4 regions of the Desulfuribacillus alkaliarsenatis genome follow, and region 2 is predicted to be linked to each of the others. Evidence: riboswitches for the same ligand, from Rfam matches in the RefSeq annotation. Region 2 holds a riboswitch; each other region holds the start of a gene.
The links. Region 2 has a riboswitch for cyclic di-GMP ahead of BHF68_RS10145 (response regulator). Riboswitches for the same ligand answer to the same signal wherever they lie in the genome.
Positions count from the first base shown of each region.

Region 1: it holds a riboswitch for cyclic di-GMP, as region 2 does, so the genes downstream of both, BHF68_RS15680 (prepilin-type N-terminal cleavage/methylation domain-containing protein) here and BHF68_RS10145 (response regulator) in region 2, are expected to answer to the same signal.
Region 3: it holds a riboswitch for cyclic di-GMP, as region 2 does, so the genes downstream of both, BHF68_RS10945 (DUF192 domain-containing protein) here and BHF68_RS10145 (response regulator) in region 2, are expected to answer to the same signal.
Region 4: it holds a riboswitch for cyclic di-GMP, as region 2 does, so the genes downstream of both, BHF68_RS01185 (GspE/PulE family protein) here and BHF68_RS10145 (response regulator) in region 2, are expected to answer to the same signal.

Region 1 is NZ_MIJE01000001.1:253,641-257,433, forward strand. It holds gene BHF68_RS01215 (prepilin peptidase) at 1-6, shown strand, start outside; gene pilM (type IV pilus assembly protein PilM) at 48-1,124, shown strand; cyclic di-GMP riboswitch class II at 1,244-1,327, shown strand; gene BHF68_RS15680 (prepilin-type N-terminal cleavage/methylation domain-containing protein) at 1,491-2,027, shown strand; gene BHF68_RS01230 (hypothetical protein) at 2,150-2,536, shown strand; gene BHF68_RS01235 (hypothetical protein) at 2,571-3,740, shown strand; gene BHF68_RS01240 (type IV pilus modification PilV family protein) at 3,718-3,793, shown strand, end outside.
Region 2 is NZ_MIJE01000031.1:84,447-88,239, forward strand. It holds gene BHF68_RS10130 (hybrid sensor histidine kinase/response regulator) at 1-267, opposite strand, end outside; gene BHF68_RS10135 (ABC transporter substrate-binding protein) at 268-1,449, opposite strand; gene BHF68_RS10140 (amphi-Trp domain-containing protein) at 1,563-1,838, opposite strand; gene BHF68_RS10145 (response regulator) at 1,975-2,340, opposite strand; cyclic di-GMP riboswitch class II at 2,385-2,470, opposite strand; gene BHF68_RS10150 (methyl-accepting chemotaxis protein) at 2,533-3,793, opposite strand, start outside.
Region 3 is NZ_MIJE01000032.1:38,976-42,768, reverse strand. It holds gene BHF68_RS10965 (KamA family radical SAM protein) at 1-847, shown strand, start outside; gene BHF68_RS10960 (DUF2935 domain-containing protein) at 960-1,382, shown strand; gene BHF68_RS10955 (ferredoxin) at 1,464-1,652, shown strand; gene BHF68_RS10950 (hydrolase) at 1,737-2,276, shown strand; cyclic di-GMP riboswitch class I at 2,625-2,713, shown strand; gene BHF68_RS10945 (DUF192 domain-containing protein) at 2,799-3,149, shown strand; gene BHF68_RS10940 (Flp family type IVb pilin) at 3,168-3,350, shown strand; gene BHF68_RS10935 (A24 family peptidase) at 3,441-3,793, shown strand, end outside.
Region 4 is NZ_MIJE01000001.1:244,990-248,782, forward strand. It holds gene BHF68_RS01180 (VanW family protein) at 1-969, shown strand, start outside; cyclic di-GMP riboswitch class II at 1,064-1,147, shown strand; gene BHF68_RS01185 (GspE/PulE family protein) at 1,247-2,956, shown strand; gene BHF68_RS01190 (type IV pilus twitching motility protein PilT) at 3,036-3,793, shown strand, end outside.

The DNA.
Region 1 (3,793 bases), on a different contig from region 2:
TTTTAATTGATTGCTAGTTTTACTATAGTAGAGGAGCAAGGATATATATGAAAATTTTACGTCGATTGCTACAGAGAAAAATTGATCATATAGGCTTGGATATTGGTAGCTTCTCTATTAAGATGGTGGAGCTTAAAAAGGGTGATGAGGAAAACCACCATGAAGTCTTAACATATGGCATGGCAAGGATTCCAGCTAATGCTTTAGTTGATGGAGCAATTAAGGACGTTTCTGCTGTAACCAAAGCTCTCTTAGAGCTTAAGGATGAAGGTAAATTAAAGAGCGGAGCGACTCTTAATGTAGCGGTAAGTGGTAAGCATGTTATTACACGGACGCTAAAGTTGCCTGTTATGCCTTTAGATGAGCTAGACCAAGCACTAGAATTCGAAGCTGATAAGTATATTCCGACTCCGATTGACCAGCTATATCTAGATTATAGTATTCTAGGCGAGGTTACAGTCGATAATGCACCTCACTATAACCTTTTATTAGCAGCTGTACCTAAGGACATTATCAATACCTATTGTAGGGTTTTAGAGGAAGCTAAACTTAATCCATATGGAATTGAAATTGAACCCTTAGCCCTTTATCGTCTCTGGTACTCCTATTATTACGATGAGACATTGAAGAACCAAGCAATTTTGAATATGGGTCACAGCAACTGCCATTTAGTAGTGTTTAAAGAAGATAATATACAGTTTACAAGAACAATTCCGATTGCTGGACTGCAGATGACTGAAGCGATAATTCAATCTGCAGGTAAAGAAGTAGCCGCAGCAATCGACTTAAAGCATAAACAAAAGCTTAATCAGGATAACGTAATAGAACTAGCAAGTCCTGAATCTACTGATGATTATAGTGACAGCTTAATTGTACAATCGATAAGCGATACCCTAGGGTCTCTTACGCAGGAAATCCAGCGTTCAATAGACTTCTATCAAATGCAAGCAAAGGTACGACTTGATAGACTTATCATTACTGGTGGTTGCGCCGAGCTCCAAGGCTTAGATACCACACTTGAGGCTGAACTTGGCTTGCCAGTTTTAGTGGGAGTCTATGGAGAACTTGATCCATCATTTAGCCTTGCAAGCGGTCTAGCTATGCGCGACTTTATGAAGCTATAAAACATGGAACAAAAAGGAAGTTTGTCCTGGTAAAAAAGAATTATAAATAACGTTTAATTTATTGATTTATAGGGCTTTAGATGGTAGAATTATATTAGAAATATTAAAAATTACAAATGCAAAACATGGAATGCTAGGAACTTTAATCTGTAACTGGTCACTTGGGTTAAAGGGAGCTAATAGTGAAACCGATCCGCACTTATTTCTTTCATTAGTAAAAAGGTAAGTTTGGCTCGGTTTTATGCGTTTAAAGATGTTTAAAGAAAAATTGAGAAATAATTTAGGAAACTTTATCACTCTTATCACGTATAATGTAGTCAAGCCTATCAAAAAATTCAAAACAAAAAATAACAGGAGAGTGAAAACATGCAATTCTTCCAAAAAAGAAAGAAGAAAAATCAAAAAGGTTTTACATTAGTAGAGCTATTAGTAGTAATTGCAATCATAGGTATCCTAGCGGCGATAATCACGCCAAACATCTTTGCACAGATTGAGAAAAGTAGAGCATCGGCTGTAGTTTCTGAGTACAGAGCAGCTAAAACAGCGGCGTTGTTGGTTACTTCTGAGAATCCAGCTGCGGATATTACGTTTGATGTAGAGTCTAATGGTAATGTTACAGGCGAAAATGCTGATGATTATGCTGCATTTATGGCAATGCTTGAGAAACCTCTAGGTACTGCTCCTTTTGGCGGATATTATTCTATAATAGGACCTAGTGGCGCTGATTCGTTGGATACTGGTGATGGAACATTCTTATTAGTACCTCAAGTACCAGAGAAAGCTTTTGATACACTTGAAAATACTTTCTCTGATGATGATGTAGTTGAATCCGGAACTGTTGGTTCAGGTTTTCCTAAGGAAATATATTTAAGACTATTGCCAAATGACCCACCTACACCTTAGTCTTTTACGGGCATAACCCGATCCCTTAAAGGGGGTCGGGTTTTCTAAATGAAATCACTATTTTTACCAATTTATTATCATGCATTATATACACGCTCCAAAAATCTTAGGGAGTGAGCCACATGTACACAAACCGAAAGTGGAATGTTGAGAAAGATAAAGATGCAGCTAAATCAAAAAGTAGAAATAAAGACTTCTCGTTGTATAGAGTCATAATATATACAGTAATTATAGGTGTTGTTGTTCTTGCACTTATTCATTATTCTACAAGTCAGTTAGACGAGAGAATATGTGAGAATAATCTTGTCGCATTTCGTAATGCAGTTGTTTATTATCATAGTATTTACAATAGTTATCCTAGTAGTTTAGAAGAGTTGCAGGATAGAACAAGCTTACTTTGGGATTTATCAGATGAGCAGTATATATTCGTACCTGGTAAGGGGAATCAACCACCTGAACTTATATGTAAGAAGTTTAATAGAAGTAGTACTGATTTAAGTAGTAATTAGTACACACGTTTAGTAACATTTTTGAGGTGAGACGATGAGGATACAATCCGTGTTTTGTAATATAAAAAATCAAAGGGGAATTGCATTGCCATTAGTAGTTATGGTGATGATATCGTTATTAATTGTAGGCGGTGCTTTTGCCACATACACTTATTCAGAGATTAATCAAACGACACGAGAAGATCATAACCTTCAAGCTTATTATTTGGCACGGAGTGGAGTCGAACTCGCCTTAGATTTAATGCGTAATAGCGAATATGAGATTGGTGGTAGACCATATTCGTTTTATTTTTATGGTACGCCTGAGGAGGGAGATTTTAGCCTTGAGCAAATGTCAGTAAGTTCTGGCATTGAAGGCTATTATGATACGAGTAGAAAAAGACTTGCCGATATATTCTTTGCAGATAATCCTAGTGCTACCGATAGCGAGATTATCGTCTGTGTGATTAGCGAGCATCCGTCAGGGGCACCAGGAACAACAGGCAGCATTGTCGTCCGTGGAAAATATAGATCAGGTACGCAGTACTTAATTCGTAATTTCGTTTACAATGCTGGTGGATTTCCGAGTACATTTCCTGACTCAAATGATAGCTTCTGGAATGAACTAGACGCAAAAGACAGGACGAATCAATGGTTAAATCCTAGCGGGAAGATACAGCCTGGAAATCCAGGGCACAGTAGCGATGAACCAGTTATTATAAGATCTAGAAGCAATAATGAAATTGCTATGGATAACAATGGTACACGACCGATAGCTGCACCTGCCATTTACTTTTTAGATGATATGGTAGTTGACCATCATGATGGATTACAGTATGTATATGCAAATTTCATCTATTTTTCTGGGGAAATTCTATTAGAGCAGCATAGTCCATCACGAGTAGGAGCGATTGTGTTAAGAACAAATGAAGCAATCGGCTGCGAGCTACCAACGCAAGAGGATGATAAAAAGAGAGGCGTAGTCTACTTTAGTGATAAGATTTGGGTATACGATACCCATGGACAGAACCGAATCGAAGAGAAAGTCATGTTGTCAGAATTACAATCAGGCTATTATTATTTTGAAGATGGAACGGACCTAAGTAGTGCTTATGATATTCAGAATAAGCTGATAAAAATCAATAATCCGCAGGAGATTGATTTAGGTACGTGTGTAGATACTGGTCTAGGAGGTGGAGGATTTGCACCGACGACTTTCCAATAGAGAAGGACTTACTTTGATTGAAGTGCTTGTAGCATTAGTGATATTGAGCGTGA
Region 2 (3,793 bases):
GATTTGCTTTGGATAGGTTGCCCCTAACACATTATGATAGTTTTGCAATCTTTGCTTTTCTTCTTCAATAAAAGATAATATTCTTGCTTCGTACCGTTCAACAACCTTCTCCGCCTCTTTTTCATAGGTAGTAACCATCGTAGTTGTGATATAAAAATAGACAAATATACCGATTAAAAAAATTATAATCAGCCCAGCAGACATGAAGAAACTGAAAAACCGCAGTTTAAGTCTATTATTAAGTAAAAACCAATCTAGGAGATTCATTTAATAGTTCACCTCAGCAAAAAAACCCTCGCTAATTTGTACAATTCTAAATGTGCTATCCACTAACATACCATGATCATCAAAAGCAATAGGTCCTACCATCCGTTCTTGATTATAGCTATGTAATTGCTCCTTAAGCGCACTGGTAATGTCACTACTATTAGCAACAATTTCAGACTCAACTAACTCATATAACAAGCTAAAGCCATCGTATACCCAAGGTCCGAGTGTATCAAAACGGTGATAGCCTATCGCTACCCTATATCTTTCTACAAATGATTGAAACTCTAAATCATCCGTTTGATCAACCTTCAGAAATATTTCTGGTACAAAAGTATACATAGGTAAATCAATTCCTTGTAAATCAGCTATCCCCTCAATACTGATTGTTACTCCTGTTAAAAAAATAGGTTTTTGCACTTTAGCGATAGCAAGCTGCTGTAAAAAATGCTCGATTTGGGCAGATCCTAGGAAGGCTGCAATTACATCATAACTATCTTCCTCAGCTTTCAACCAGTTAATGTAACTGCGAAAATCTTGTACGCCACTAGCAAATTCTTCAACATCTTTTATAGCAACTCCCTCTGCTTCTAACATCAGACGTATATCGTTCCACCTTTGTGCAACATTTTGCAAATCAGAATGTACTACTGTGATACTTTCTGCATCTAAGTGGTTTAGTAACAATTCTTTGGCTATTTCTTTCTCTTGTACTAATCTACTGCGATAGGAAAAGCTCCACTTATTGTCAGTAAAAATAGCCTCATCTATTGCAAAAAAAGATAAATGAGGTATCCTATACTCTTCTGCCAAATCAGCAAGTAATTCAGTTCCTGGACTATTAAAGTCTCCAACTATTGCAACTACATCTTCTGAATTTTTATCTAAATATTTTTTTGCCATCTGGTAACCATTCACTTCTTCACCAGTATATGTTATAAAGTGATTCCTTAATGATACAGCGTTAGAATTTTTATTGTAATCCGCCAAGGCCATCTCCGCAGCCACCAACAACCTGGTAGGGTTTAAGCTAGCCGTATCAGATTGGTCTTTAGTAACAACTAGCACTATTCTATCTTCGGCATTATCAGATTTAACATTACTACATCCAATTACTCCAATAATAATGGCTAAAATAAGTAAACTTGCGGCAATAATAGCAAATTTGCGTGATTTCCCCATGGCTTTTTCCCCCATAACTACGCTCTACTAAACTTCTACTGAACGTTTACTGTCACTACTGAAAAAAGTCTTTTTCATTAAACTTATTAACGAAAAAGACTGATTAATTCAATCTATCTTATTGTAAATGATTTATCTTCTTGGCCAGGCTTCCATTCAATTTCTATTTCAAACTTGTGCCGTTCACCTTTGCTTTCATACTTAAGCTCTAGCTTTGTGTTGCCTTCAGGTCTGATATCAAACTGCTCGCCTGCTTGTTCAATTTGAAATGAACCTTGTGTGTCAAGCTTGTCAGCAACAACTCTGAGGAAATCCGCAATTTCATTGACTGTTCTACGTTCTTCACTCTTAAAGTGCACAACCGTTCTTGGCTTCTGGTCCATAACCATAGCAAACACTCCTTTTAAAATAGTAATTTCAAGCTTTTTATTATATGCTTTTGTTACTCTTTTAGTACTTATATTCTACCATCTCAACACTGTCATTGTCCAAGCTTTTACCCAACTTCACACAATGAAAGCGTTATTATTTTAAGATTTTGTTAACACGTGAAAGCAATACATCAGAAGTAAATGGTTTACTTATAAAGTCATTCACTTTATAGCGTACCGCAAGCTCTACTACGTCCTTCGAAGGCTTCCCTGTAATTAAAAGAACAGGGATTTTTTCCGTAATTGGGTTGAAGCGAATGTTCTCCAATGCTGTCAGCCCGCTCATACCAGGCATATGTAAGTCTGTAATAATCAGAGCATACTCATTGAAGTCCTTTGTCACATTAAAAAACACCTCAGCGTCGTTAAATTCTTCCACTTGATATTGCTCTTGCTCTAGAATCTGCCTTGCATAAACACGAAATGTTTTACTGTCATCAATTAATGCAATTTTTCTCACGAAACCTATCCCCTATCCATTCTATATGCACACAAAAAACCGACCATAAGTATGGTCGGTTGCGCTACTCGCTCATAATCATCTAAAGCGCCCAAATAATAGATGACTCTTCTTTGCTTCCAATACAGTATATAGTTTTTTCTCTAGTCAAGTTTTATTAAATTATACTATATGAAATACAAATTTTGCAATTTATAATTTAAAACTTTTGCTCAGTTCTTGTAAGTCTTCTGCCATATCGTTCAACTGCTCTGCTGCGTTTACAACCGTTTTCATAATAACCAACTGCTCTTCAGCCATTTTTGTAATGTCTTGAGTTCTATCAGTTGTAGCACTTGATGTACTAGCCAGTTCTTGTACTGAAGCAGTTACTTCTTCCGAGCTAGCAGACATTTGTTCCGCGATAGCAGATAAGTCCTCAACCTGGGAAGCAACACCTTCTACAGAGGTTACAATCTCCGAGAATATATTAGTTACTTCTTCAAAAACTTTTATTCCTTTCTCAACTTCTTGCTTACTGCCCTCCATAGAAGCGGAAGCCTGTATTGTTTTGTTCTGAATTTGTTGTATTATTTGATATATCTTACCAGTAGATTTCGATGTTTGATCAGCTAACTTACGTATTTCATCAGCTACCACAGCAAAACCCTTGCCTGCTTCTCCTGCCCTAGCGGCTTCAATAGCAGCGTTCAGTGCTAAAAGATTAGTCTGCTCAGAAATCTCTGATATGATATTGGCTATCCCGCCAATCTCCTCTGAGTCTGTTTTCAATTCGTTGATAATATGCGATGTTTCCGTTACACCATCTCTAATCATTGATATACTTTCAATACTGCTTTTCATCGAACTATTTCCTTCTTGCGCCTTAATACGCATCTCGTTAGATGATTCTGCAACTAGCGTTGATGTTTCAGCCACCCTACCTATCCCTACAGCCATTTCTTCCATAGCAACAGATGTCTCTTTAGCGCTAGTTAACTGCGTTTCAGCGCTACGAGCCACATCATGAATCGCATCTGATGTCATATCGGAGGCTTTAATTGATTGTTGTGAATTCACCTTCAATACATTTGCAGCTTCTCGCAAATCATTGTTCTTTGTTTGTAAGGATTTTACCAGTTCACGAATTTTTTCACTCATAGTGTTAAATGCATCACCTAATGTGTTTAACTCATAACTTGAATTGATATTAACTGGCTCAAATCGCAAATCACTGTTCGACATTTTCTGTGACACTTCTGTAAGTGTCTTTATAGGAGCTAATTGTTTCTTAATACTAATTGTTAAAATAATAACAGTAAGAATGATAATAAGACTGGAAATAGCTAAATTAATGTACAAGTCTCTGCTCATTTCAGACAATAACTGTTGATTGTCGTTTGTCTGTAGTAATACCCATCTTGGTACTCCTGAATAATCAGTTAGGGGGACTATTAGCATACTAAGGTAGCCA
Region 3 (3,793 bases), on a different contig from region 2:
TTGTCAACGTAACTGGGAAATAGATGATGTGCTAGACGAAAAAGCACAGGCACCAAAAAGCAAATTAGATAAAGCATTAGATTGGTATAAGAATCATCCACAGGTTACAGAGATTTTAGTAACTGGTGGAGATCCAGCCATAATGTCCGATGCTGTATTTAAGAAGATATTAGACAGAATTAGCGAATTGGAGCATATAAAGCGTATACGAATAGGTACAAGAATTCCAGTAGTTATGCCAATGCGTATCACTGACGAGTTTGCAGATTTATTAGCAGCTTACCATATACCTGGAGAGCGTGAAGTATGCGTAATGACTCACTTTGAGCATACTTATGAAGTATCACCAGAAGCTATGGAAGCAATCCAGAAATTAAGGGCACGTAAAATTGCAGTCTATAATCAAGGCGTATTTACATTAGAGAATGCACGAAAATTTGAGATGGTAGCCTTAAGAAAAGTCTTAAGGTCAATTGGAGTAGATCCTTACTATACATTTAATACAAAGGGTAAAGAAGAAACTAAGGACTATCGAGTGCCAATTGCTAGGCTACTGCAGGAACAAACAGAGGAAGCACGTCTTAATCCTGGGCTAGAAAGAACAGATGAAGCGGTGTACAATATACCAAGACTAGGCAAAAACTATCTAAGGGCTGGTCAAGATCACGAGGTGATTATGGTGTTACCAACTGGTGAAAGAGTATATGAATTTTATCCGTGGGATATTAGCACCGAAGATACTTCGCCTTATCTTCATACAGATTTAGCTATAGATGATTTTCTACAAAATCTTAAAGCTAGAGGAGAAGACGTAACTGATTACAGCAGTATCTGGTACTACCTGTAACATTTAAATTAGTTCAAAATTGATATAGTATATAATTTGGGCGTAGGCATGCACACAAATTGTTCTCAAAACATATGAAGTAACAGGGAATATATTTTGAGGAGGTATTATTGTGTACAGTGTTACTACGCCTATGTTATTAAATTCAATTTATGAAATATCATTTTGGTCTAACATCCAATATGAACACACAATTGTTTTCACTGAGACTATAGATAATATACCAGAAGCGCAGAAGAACAAGCTGGTCGCTATGAGAAAAGAATGGAAATCAATACATGAAAAAGCAGTTGAGATTAGAGACAAAATAGGAGAAAAATATCAACCCTATCCTGAATCAGATTGGTTCGATGCTGTATGGAAGTTAGTATTAGAAGCAGAAAAACTCAACAAAGAGTTTATTGAGCTATTAATTGAGTTGGGGAAACTATACCCAGACAACGATACTATTCAATTACTAGTCCATCATGTATATGAAGAGTCAGGGTATTTTATGCGCATACTTGCCACTATTAAAAAACTGATGAGCGTATAGTTATAACCAGTATGGATAAAACTATGGACAGACAATGGTGTATTAACAAATTGTCAATACCAATGGAAGGGGTTTTATCCTATGAAAGTAACAGTAGACCAAGATTTATGTATTAGCTGCGGTGCATGCATAGACATATGTTCTGAGGTATTTGATTGGAACGACGATGGTAAAGCAGAAGCTAAAACTGACTCAGTATCTTCTGAATTGGAAGATAGTGTTAGAGAAGCATCAGAGTCCTGTCCAACAGATGCAATACCTATAAGCTAAAAGAGATCTTATGATCTCTTTTTTTGTGTTAATAAATAATGTAAAATAATAAAAAACAACCTATATATTGGAGGAGAATAAGTTATGCTAGATAAAGATAATACTGTTTTAGTAGTAGTTGATGTACAGGGTAAGCTAGCACAATCAATGTTTGACAAGGAAAACCTATTTATTAACTTACAAAAGCTTATCAAAGGTGCACAGATTTTGGAAATACCAATCATAGTAGTAGAACAATATCCAGAAGGGTTAGGCGCTACGGTTGATGAAGTTAAAGGATTATTTGCAGATTGGCAGCCTATAGAAAAACATTGCTACAGCTGTTGCGAGAACGAAGATTTTATTAATAGGCTATTAGCAGTTAATAAGAATCAAGTGTTATTGGCTGGTATAGAGACACACATTTGTATATATCAAACGGCAGTTGACTTATTAAGTAAAAACTTTGATGTTGAAGTTGTTATCGATGCTGTATCTTCAAGAACTGAAGCCAATAAAAATGCTGGTATTGAAAAAATCGTTTCACTAGGAGCAAGCTTTACCACTGTTGAAATGGCATTGTTCGAACTTTTAAAAGTGTCTAAAGGAGATAAGTTTAAAGAACTGCTAAAGGTTATTAAGTAATAACAAGGAGCATTTGCGACTAAATTCCTAGCTAATAATTAATGCGGGACCTTTAGGGTAGGTAGTTTACTGGGTACATAGAACTATGGAATCTTTTTGGAACAATTACAAAAACAGAAATATATGGAATATAACACTCTATTGATACCATATTACTACGACTATAGAATTGCGCGTTCAAAAAGCATAGTTCTATAGTCTTTTTATATGGCTTTTATAACTTGTCTTTATTGTGACAATAGCAGTTATTTATCAAGTATTAAAATGAAAACAAAGGTGGATGGTATATCTAAATAGCGCTTCGTATAATAAGAGTATAAAAAGGTTCGGACGATAAACATCGCTGAATCTCGATAAAGGCAAAGCTGATGAAAATCAGTGACGCAAAGCTACAGGGGCTACAATGCATACGTGCATTATGCCAGCCAGCTACCGAAAGATTAGGGTGTTTTTTTCAATTGCAGTATCCCTACTTTCGGAAGAAGGCAGGGATCATTTTATTTTTCAGAAGGAGGAGGGATATTGGCGTTAGTCAATCAAACCACAGGTGTCACGATAGCCGATGATGTACAGATGGCAACAAGCTTCTGGTCAAGGTTAAAGGGTTTAATGTTTACAGCTAGACTTCAAGAAGGTAATGCTTTATATCTTTCCCCCTGCCGATCGATACATACCTTCTTCATGAGATATCCAATAGATGTAGTTTATCTGGATGAAAAACAACAGGTAATAGCTGTACAGCATGAATTAAAACCTAACACAATTGGAAGTATTCACAAGCATACTAGAGACATCATAGAGCTTCCAGTAGGAGTCATTAACAAGAAAAAAGTTGATATTGGTCAGATATTAAAATTACAAACTAAAAAATAAAAATTGGAGGTTGTTAATATGTTAAACAAATTTAAAGGATTATTAATTGAAGAAGAAGGTCAAGGGATGACGGAGTATGGTTTAGTTCTAGGTTTAATCGCAGTAGCAGTAGTAGGAGCATTGGCATTATTAAGAGAGCAAATCATTGAAATGTATGATGGAGTAGTTAATATTGTTACCAACCGTGAAAATACTCCTTAATAAATGTAAATTAGAAATTTAACTTTTAGAAATGGCCTTACGTACGTTTGCGTAAGGCCATTTCTAAAAAAGAGAGTGAGGTATCTGACAATGTGGTTAAATGCAGTACTTATAATTACATTAGTAATTTGTGTAGTGACAGATATTCGTAGTCGCAAAATATATAATAAAGTTCTCCTTCCAGCACTGATTATTACACTTATTATCCACATTGTTATGACAGGCTGGGAAGGATTAACTTTTGCACTAATGGGCTTATTTACAGGACTACTAATACTTATAATACCATATATGATGGGCGGCATAGGTGCAGGTGATGTCAAATTACTAGCACTTATTGGAGCCATAAAAGGAGTATCATTTGTAATAAATACAGCATTATTTATGGCTATTTTTGGGGCAATTATTGCAATTATGATAATGCTCTTTAGAAAAGGTTTTGT
Region 4 (3,793 bases), on a different contig from region 2:
TATTTAGAAGAGATAGCGACTCAAGTTAATATACCTGTCATCGATGCTACTGTTTATAAAGTAGGCAATAGAATCGAAAAAACAGCTGAGCAAATAGGATCAGTCCTAAATATTGAGCAATTGATTATGGAGATTCAGAACGCTATCGCTTACGCATTTCCAGCAGATTACTTTCAGGTAGCTTTAAATGAGGTGATGCCTAGGGTGTCAGCAAGGGAGTTGCATGACGTTAATCGCCATTTTGCTACCTATACGACAGTAATTGATACGACAGATAGGAACCAGCTTCATAACATGATGCGTTCAGTCGAGCGTATAGAACATTTTGTAATCTCACCACAGGCGGCCTTTTCTTTTAATGAGCTAGCTAGTCCATATACTGCTAACAATGGATACACGATTGCACCAGGAGTGGAAAATGATTCAAGCTCAGAGGGCTACGGTGGTGGTGTGTCACAGGTTGCTACTACCCTCTATGTTGCTGCGCTTAAGGCAGGACTAGACATTATGGAGCATCATAATAACAGTCGTCCAGTTCCATATGCGCCACTAGGGTATGATGCGTCCGTAGTTAAGAAATCAGAAGATTTAAAACTGACAAACTCTAAAAGAAGAAACATGTATGTCAGTTTGAAAATTCTCGATAATAAGGTTGAAGTTCAGGTGTTCGGCAATCAGACAGATTATATCAACTACTCATTAGAAACGAGAAACAAACGAACTATTCAGCCTGAAGTTGAGTATTACTTAAATACAGCATTAAGTCCTTTGAGTGAGCATGTAGTCGGAGCTGGGGAAGTGGGATATACAATCGATTTGTATAGGGTATGGGATTCTAACAACCAGCCACAACAAGAGCTGATTACTAGTAATTCCTACGATTCAGTTCCTAGAATTATAGAAATTGGAGAACGACATAGAAATGCAAATAACATAAATGGTGGAAAAGGTACGACAAGCAATAGGTAGTACAAAAGGACCGAACTCTACAAAAGTTTGGAAGCCTTAATACCTAATTTTTTATAATAATTTAAAGGAATTATCACTTTTTTGTAGAATACATATAAATATGGGAGTTATGACATCTAACCTCTATTATGGTCACTTGGGTTAGAAGGAGCTAGTAGTGAAACCGACCCACATGATTTTTGTCATGGGGTCTTTTTTATATATAATTATTGAATGACAATAAAGCAGATAACGGTTTATAATTAGCATAGATAATTAATATTTGCGGAGGTACAACATGGCTAAACCTGGGAAAAAACGTCTAGGAGATTTACTTGTAGAATCTAATCTAATAACGGAATCACAGCTTCAGGAAGCCTTGAGAGTTCAAAAGGAAATGGGAGTACGCTTAGGGGAGGCGCTAATTCAGCTTGGTTTTATTACCCAGCAGAGTATAAACGAAGTGCTAGAGTTTCAGTTGGGTATTCCACAGATTGCCCTGCACAAGCTACGATTAGACCCGAAAATTGTTAAGCTAATTGATGGAGATTTAGCAAGAAGGCATAAAATTATTCCAATTGAAAAGCGCGATAATACTTTACGTTTAGCAATGGCAGATCCATTAAACTTAGTAGCCTTTGATGATGTGAAAATGGCTACGGGCTATGAGGTGGAGCCTGTGATTGCTACTGAGCATGAGCTCGATAGAGTAATTTCTAGATACTTTGGTCTGACAGATTCAGTACGTCAAGCCTTTGGTGGACAGCTTAAAGAAATGCAGAAGCAAGATGATAGCATCACTGATACGATTAACCTTGATGAGCTAGCAAACGCTACAGATGAAGCACCGATTACTAAGGCAGTAAATGCTATTATCCAACAATCGATTAAAGAAAAGGCTTCAGATATTCACATAGAGCCTGCAGAAAGACTACTACGTGTACGTTATAGGATTGATGGTATCCTCCAAGATATGATGGAATTACCCAAGCAAACACATCCATCGCTGGTATCTAGGATTAAGATTATGGCAGATATGGATATCTCCGAGAAGCGTGTACCCCAGGATGGACGTATACAAATTAAGTCAGGTAACAACAACGTTGACCTACGTATTTCAACACTACCAACAATTTTTGGAGAAAAGGTAGTTATACGTTTATTAGATAAGACTAATGTGTTGTTTTCTGTATATGAACTAGGCATGAATCAGCAGGTGGAAGAACGATTTAGAGAAACGTTAAAGCAAACCTATGGCGTAATATTAATAACAGGTCCAACTGGTAGTGGTAAAACAACCACACTGTACGCAGCCTTGAATGAAATTAATGACAATCAAAAAAATATCGTAACGGTCGAAGACCCAGTCGAGTATGTACTTGATCGTATTAACCAAATTCAAGTTAATACGAAGGTTGGTATGACCTTTGCCAATGGTCTGCGCTCAATCCTTCGCCAAGACCCTGACATTATCATGGTTGGTGAGATACGTGATCGCGAGACTGCCGAAATAGCAGTCCGTTCAGCTACTACAGGACACCTAGTACTTAGTACCTTGCATACAAATGACGCAGCAAGTACACTTACACGCCTACTAGATTTAGAGGTGGAGCCGTTTTTAGTTGCATCAGCACTAGTTGGTGTATTAGGTCAACGTTTAGTGCGAACAATTTGCTCAGACTGCAAGAAGAGCTCACAGCTACCAGAGGGAGACCCATGGCGCATTTTTATCGGAGTAGATGAAAAGGAGCCAGTGACGGTCTATCACGGAGCTGGATGTAGCTTCTGCAATAATACAGGCTACAAAGGGAGAACAGCAATCCATGAATTCATGCCACTAACGAAAGAAATACGTAAGCTAGTTGCTACTAAAGCATCGGCAGACGTTATTAAAGAGCTCGCTGTAGAGCAGGGCATGATAACACTGAAGAAAGATGGTATCCAGAAAGCACTAGCTGGTATAACCACCTTAAATGAAGTTGTCAGAGTATCCTATACAGATGAATAAATAAAATAGTAAAATGAAATAAAGACCAATTCAACTCATGAATTACAATTGAAGTTATTATTTGTGGGGGTGACAAGAAATGATAATGAAGGATATATTGCTAGAGGCTGTTAAAATTGGTGCATCGGATATCCACTTAACGGTAAATGCAACACCAATGTATCGACTACACGGGAGATTGACATCAGCTGGTAAATACCAAGCTGCCTTTAATCGTAAGTTGACCCATGAAGATATGGAGCAGCTAATGCAGCAGGTGACAGACCGTGACCAACAGCAGAAGCTAGCGCAAAAAGGTGATTTGGATTTTTCCTTTGAAATTCAAGGTGTTGCACGCTTTCGTGTTAATATCTTCAAGCAGCAAAAGCATATAGCAATTGTAATGCGTATTATTCCTACAAAGATATTAACCATGGAGCAATTAAACCTGCCACCTGTGTTTAGAGAGCTTTCTAACAAACGCAGCGGCTTAGTTCTTGTTACAGGTCCGACAGGAAGTGGTAAATCTACGACGCTGGCGGCAATGATAGATTATATCAATGAAAATAAAAACGAGCATATTATAACCCTTGAAGATCCATTGGAGTTTATCCATCAACATAAAGGCAGTGTCATCAATCAACGGGAAATTCATCAGGACACGGAGAGTTTCGCCTCGGCTTTACGAGCAGCTATGCGTCAGGATCCAGACGTTATTCTTGTTGGTGAGATGCGTGATTTAGAGACTATTAGTACGGCTATTACTGCTGCAGAAACAGGTCACTTAGTCTTTGGTACATTGCATACATCATCTGCGGCCTCAACTGTTGATAGGATTATTGACGTATTTCCTCCACA